2 linked regions of the Brasilonema sennae CENA114 genome follow. The protein of the gene in region 1 binds, or shares a complex with, the protein of each later gene. Links are inferred from orthologs where the notes say so. Each region holds a gene or a part of one and is shown in the gene's direction. Other genes may lie near its edges.

What was found.
Region 2: the proteins of prmC (region 1) and prfA are in contact, whole or in part, in a crystal structure (PDB 2B3T), measured with the Escherichia coli proteins. The link is inferred for Brasilonema sennae CENA114 from one-to-one orthologs.

What each region holds. Positions count from the first base shown.
Region 1 is NZ_CP030118.1:1,818,079-1,821,289, reverse strand. What follows is about bases 50-2,929. They hold prmC (peptide chain release factor N(5)-glutamine methyltransferase), read left to right. Parts: upstream 50-972; coding sequence 973-1,887; downstream 1,888-2,929. Other genes in these bases: DP114_RS07670 (L-threonylcarbamoyladenylate synthase), read left to right, coding at 2,003-2,635; DP114_RS07680 (Tic22 family protein), read left to right, coding at 139-948. In the rest of the region: DP114_RS07665 (alkaline phosphatase D family protein), read left to right, coding at 2,958-3,211. UniProt on the Escherichia coli protein: Methylates the class 1 translation termination release factors RF1/PrfA and RF2/PrfB on the glutamine residue of the universally conserved GGQ motif, i.e. on 'Gln-235' in RF1 and on 'Gln-252' in RF2.
Region 2 is NZ_CP030118.1:3,451,416-3,454,599, reverse strand. Bases 75-2,927 are described here. They hold prfA (peptide chain release factor 1), read left to right. Parts: upstream 75-877; coding sequence 878-1,978; downstream 1,979-2,927. Other genes in these bases: DP114_RS14630 (phycobilisome rod-core linker polypeptide), read left to right, coding at 2,805-2,927; rpmE (50S ribosomal protein L31), read left to right, coding at 534-773; rpsI (30S ribosomal protein S9), read left to right, coding at 75-362. Also shown: more of rpsI, read left to right, coding at 1-74; more of DP114_RS14630, read left to right, coding at 2,928-3,184. UniProt on the Escherichia coli protein: Peptide chain release factor 1 directs the termination of translation in response to the peptide chain termination codons UAG and UAA.

The sequences.
Region 1 (3,211 bases):
TAGTAGGGCGAAATTGAAATACCGAAAACAGCACAGTTAATGAGCAAAGAAGGTAATATATCTAGAACTGGTTAATACTGTGCAAATCCAACTATATTGTCAGACTTGATTTTAGAGAAATTGATGCGAGGAGTAGTTATGAATTTATTAGTTCGCTGGGGCACAACATTGACTTTAGTTGGGAGTACTCTGCTAACAACTGTTTTTAGCGGAAATCTTCCAGTAATCGCATTGACAGAACAACAAATTAAAGAAAAATTAGATCCAGTACCAGTCTTTTTGATTACTAACAACCAGGGTGTGCCTCTCACTCGTACAGTGCCTAACAATGCCGCAAATGCGCAAAACGCTCAAAATAAACAAGCTACGGTGACAGACGTTTTTATGAGTGGGCAGGAAGCTCAGGCTTTTATTAACGAACTGCGGAATGTCAAAGGTAAAGATCCAAAAATGGCAGATATGTTAAAAAGCCTGCAAGTGACGCCAGTACCTTTGGGGATGATTTATCAGAAACTTCAAGAAAATGCCAAGAAACCAAACAACCTAGTGTTTGCTTTTAATCCTGGAAAACAAGATCTAGAAGGAGCAGTAACATTGCTGCGCCAAAGCGGTAAAGAAGTTAAGCAGTTCCCAAGTGTGCCTGTTTTTATTGTTAGATCTCCAGATAAAGGATATGTATCCGTCAAACGGAAGACTGACAATAAGGAAGTTATTCCTTTGTTCTTGAGTCAAAAAGACGCCCAAAATTTATTAAGCCAGGTCAAGCAACAAGTTCCCAAGGCTGATATTCAGGTTGTGGACATAGAGGGAGTCATAAAAACTTTGAAAGAGAAAAATGACACTTGGCTCAGCCAAGTCGCCATAGTACCATCTACCGAGAGCATGCAGTATGTCGTTAGCAAGCGAGGTGGTGGTGCAAGTCAAAACCCCCCTGCCAAAAAGAAATAAACTTATGCCTGATAGTATAAAGGCATGGCAGATAAGCAGTTATCAGTAACTGGTTTACAACTTTGGCAGTGGCGTAACGTGGCGATTCAAGCTGCCAACGCCACTGCTATTTTACCTACTGAAGTCGATTGGTTACTACAAGAAGTCGCTGGATTAGACCGCTTGGCATTACGCTTGGAATCATACAAAAACCAGGCTGAGATTCCTTTGAAATTATCTTTAGAGGATTTAGACAAACTCTGGCAGCAGCGCTTAAATGAACACTTGCCAGTACAATATGTTGCAGGAGCAACTCCTTGGCGAAAGTATAAAATCGCTGTGTCAAAAGCGGTTTTGATTCCCAGACCAGAAACAGAGTACTTGATAGATTTAGCTGTCGCTGCTGCTAGAAACAGTAAGGTGACACCGTCTTTAGAGCAAGGACACTGGGCTGATTTGGGAACTGGTAGTGGGGCGATCGCCATTGGATTAGCAGACGTTTTCACCACAGCAATCATTCACGCTGTTGACTACAGTCATGAGGCGCTAGTGGTTGCAAAGGCAAACGCTCAAAATTTAGGTTTTGGGGAGCGTATTCAATTTTACCAAGGTTCTTGGTGGCAACCTTTAGCATCGCTTAAAGGTCAATTCAGCGGAATGATATCTAACCCGCCCTATATTCCCACTAACATCATACCTACCCTACAGCTTGAAGTTGTTAAGCATGAACCACATTTAGCTTTAGACGGTGGCATAGATGGTTTAGATTGCATCCGCCATTTGGTAGAAATTTCTTCCACCTATTTACGCTCTGGTGGGGTTTGGTTGATTGAGATGATGAAAGGACAGGCAGATGCTGTGGGAGAAATGTTGCACAATCAAGGGAGTTACTGTAACATTCAGATTCATAAAGATTTAGCTGGCATTGAGCGCTTTGCTCTGGCATATAGAAAGAGCTAACATCACAAACAAAGAACTCAGAACTCACGACACTAAACAGTGAATCGATCACTGTCCACTGTCGTGAGTGCTCACTAAATTCTGAGTTCTGGGTTCGCAATTCTGAGTTTTGTTCATGCAAGTTTCTTTAGACACCCTTATCTTAGGCGCACGTGCTGGTAAATTGGTGAGCTTTCCTACAGATACTGTTCCGGCATTGGCAGCAATACCCGAACAAGGAGAGTTAATTTACGCAGCTAAGCAGCGCAGTCGAGATAAACCCTTAATCTTAATGGCAGCGACTGCTGAAGAAATCTGGTCTTTCACCACGGGTAGTGACCAAGAGTATGAAATTTGGCACGGACTTGCCAAGAAATATTGGCCAGGAACACTGACTTTGGTGTTACCTGCCTCCAAGCGAGTACCACAAGAAATAATTTCTATTTCTGATGGAGATTGCGATCCTCACAAGGATAAGCTTACTCCTGACAGGACAATTGGAATTCGAGTGCCTAATTGTAGAATTGCCCAGACTATCTTGGCGCAAACAGGTCCTCTTGTAACCACCAGCGCCAATTTATCAGGTCAACCTCCTTTACAAACAATGGCAGAAATTTCGGCACAGTTTCCTGATGTTTTGACTTTGGCGGCGACAGAATTAAAAGACGAGGTACACGGAGATGGTGTTCCTTCGACTGTTGTGAAATGGACTGGAAACAATTGGCAAGTTTTACGACAAGGTGCTACGAAGATAGAAATCTTTAGTTGAACCCGACACCCCTACACCCTGAATTTTGCTCAATCAAACAGCCTTAACTGTTCCTTTGCTAGGAATTAACGTCTGACTGGTAAATTAAACTCGGGCTTTGCAACAGTTGATACCTTGAAGCAGCAGGAAAATTTGATCGTCTGGTGTTCTTTGAATTAACGTGAGTTCGACGGGTTGATTTAGGCACAAAAAAGGCGCTCGCTGTAAAAGAGTGTGATATCGACGATTGAAATATTGGTTTAGTGGTTTGTTAATTCTTACCCTGGATGCTTTGGATCATCTGTTCCTCTGCCTTGATTTGTGAGTTACTCAGGGGAAAAAGATGTTAGATTACCAGAATTTTGAGCGGTTTTTGTACAGCCGAGTCAAGCGACGGAACTTAATTATTGGGGCTGGGGCATTGACTGGTTTGGCGATCGCCAGCCAATTCAATCAACGAGCCATCGCCCAAGTTCCATTTCCCAGTTATCCCTTCACGCTTGGTGTAGCGTCAGGTGAACCCTATCCTAATAGCGTGGTGCTTTGGACTCGTCTGGCTCCCAATCCTTTACAAGGCGGTGGAATGCCATCTGTGAA
Region 2 (3,184 bases), 1.6 Mb from region 1 along the record:
GTAAATCGGCGATCGCGCGGGTTCGCTTGGTTCCCGGTACTGGACAAATGATTGTCAATGGCAAACCAGGAGACCTTTACTTCCAATTCAACCCAAACTACATTTCCCTAGCCAAAGCACCTCTAGAAACTCTTGGCTTGGAAAACGAATACGACATTCTTGTCAAAGCTGAGGGTGGCGGTTTAACTGGACAATCAGATGCAGTTCGTTTGGGAGTTGCTCGTGCGCTTTGCCAACTCGATCCAGAAAACCGTCCGCCTTTAAAAATCGAAGGCTACCTGACTCGTGATCCACGAGCAAAAGAGCGCAAAAAATACGGTTTGCACAAAGCTCGTAAAGCACCTCAGTACTCTAAGCGTTAAGCAATTTTGGATTTTTCCTGCACCCTTGACGCAGATAAATGTTTGTGAGTTAGCGTGCACCAGCCTTGATCAGCGGTTGCTATGATCATCAAAAAAATCTAAAATCCAAAGTTCTACAACCCCTGAAAACCTGAAAGTTATAATTGGTATAGATAGACCACGGAAAGAAAAATGGCGAAACCAGAGATTCATCCCCAGTGGTATCCAGATGCAAAAGTTTACTGTAACGGTCAACTTGTGATGACTGTTGGCTCTACTAAGCCAGAATTGCACGTAGATGTTTGGTCTGGAAACCACCCCTTTTATACAGGTACTCAGAAGATAATTGACAGCGAAGGTCGCGTAGAACGCTTCCTGCGTAAATATGGCATGATGGAAGGTCAATCCAAAGGCGGAAGAAGGAAAAAGTAGCGGCTTGGCTTTAGCTGTTAACAACGACCCTGCATCAGCTGGGTCGATTGTTGTATTTAATGCTCAAGCAAATTTGCTATTTTTAAGGAGTGACTGTATCCGTCATGGCTGAAACATACCTGCTGGAGAAACTAAAATCCGTTGAACAAACTTTTCATGAATTGACTCGTCGCCTTGCCGACCCCGATACTGCCAAAAACCCTGATGAGTATCAAAAAATCGCAAAGGCACGCTCTTCTTTGGAAGAAGTGGTAGATACCTACGAAACCTGGAAAAACGCCCAGGAAGAATTCGTAGGGGCGCGTCAGGTGCTCAAAGAATCTCAAAGTGATCCAGAACTGCAAGAAATGGCAGCCCTGGAAGTTGAAGAACTTGAGCAAAAAATAGAACAGTTAGAAAATCGTTTGAAGATTTTGCTACTACCCCGTGATCCTAATGATGATAAAAACATCATGTTGGAAATTCGTGCGGGTACTGGTGGTGATGAAGCAAGCATTTGGGCTGGTGATTTAGTACGTTTGTACTCAAAGTATGCTGACAGCCAAAGTTGGCGTGTGAAGTTAGTCAGTGAGTCCTTGGCGGAAATGGGCGGCTTTAAAGAAGCCATTTTGGAAATTCAAGGCGATAGCGTATACAGCAAGCTAAAGTTTGAAGCTGGAGTGCATCGCGTGCAGCGTGTACCAGTCACTGAAGCTGGGGGACGGGTTCACACCTCAACAGCAACTGTGGCGATAATGCCAGAGGTGGATGATGTAGAAATCCACATTGATCCGAAGGATATTGAAATGAGCACAGCTCGTTCTGGTGGTGCTGGTGGACAAAACGTCAACAAAGTGGAAACAGCCGCTGACTTGTTCCACAAACCCACTGGTATCCGGATTTTCTGTACGGAAGAACGCAGCCAATTGCAGAACAAAGAACGGGCAATGCAGATCCTGCGGGCAAAACTGTATGAGATGAAGTTGCGAGAACAACAAGAAGCTGTGACTTCTATGCGGCGATCGCAAGTCGGTACAGGATCACGTTCTGAAAAGATTCGCACTTATAACTACAAAGATAACCGCGCCACCGACCACCGCTTAAATCAAAACTATTCGCTCAACGCAGTTCTAGAAGGGGAACTTGAACACATTATTCAAGCTTGTATTTCTCAAGATCAACAAGAACGCTTAGCAGAACTCGCTGCTTCCGGTGCTAATAGTTAATATTTAGGGTTGCTAGTTTTTTTTCCATTATAGAACTTATGCACAAGAGATCCTTCAACAGAGTTAAAATGGGGGCTTTTAAGATTCCCTCCTTTTGAAGCGGGAATCGGGGTTTCGGCTTTTGAGTGCGTAAGTGCTGCATTAATAACTAGCTACGGCCTTTTAAATATCATGAAAAACCGCTTTTGTGTCTTACATAAAGCAACACAACAAGCGGTTTTCTAATGCGTTGTTTGGAATCAATATATCAAGCAATATACTCGACATTACATTGGAACCGTATTTATAGCGCTTCTGGTTTGAGCCAGATACAATAGCTTTAGTGTATAAACCAAGCAATGCAGCAGATATACTCTATTTATCGTAATATATAATACAATAAATATACGCTTCAAACTCCCCATGCATATGCTGTTTTGACAATTTGTAGCCAATAAAGTCACATAGGAAAACTTTGTTATTTAACCATCAACACTTGTTGCACAGAATGAACTTTTTATTATTTGCGGGTTAGAGACCATGTTAATTCTTTGTTTCATGTACCAACTTGTGGCATTCTGTATTTAGAAGCTAAGATGCTTCTGAGCGAGAAGCTTTTGAACTTTGAACAGCTTGCAGCATCTTTGATACTCATCAAAATCGAGATGCACCCAAACAAAACGTGCCAAAGTGATGTCATCTCCATGAGATGAAAGCATTTAATTATAAGGCTTTCATCTAAATATTAAGGAGTGTAATGTTTTATCATATTCCTGAAAACTTTAGGTCACTTTACCCTTATGATGAGGAAAACTTGTAAAGTTTAGTGAGAAGGAAGTTATTAAACGTGGCTATTCCTCTGCTAGAGTATGCGCCTTTAAGTCAAAATAATCGTGTTACTGGCTACGAAATTCCGGGTGATGAACAGCCTAGAATCTTCTCCACTGACAATTTACTTTCTGCGACTGACCTAGATAACTTAATCGAGGCAGCCTACCGTCAGATATTTTTCCATGCTTTTGCCTCTGATCGGGAGCGTTTTTTGGAGTCGCAGCTCCGCAGTGGACAGATTACCGTCCGTGAGTTTATTCGTGGATTGTGCTTGTCCAAAACCTTCACTGGTAGCTTCTATAACCTCAACAGCAACTACCGCTTTGTTGAGCATTGTGTTCAACGGATTTTGGGACGTGATGTTTACAGCGAACGGGAAAAAATTGCTTGGTCAAT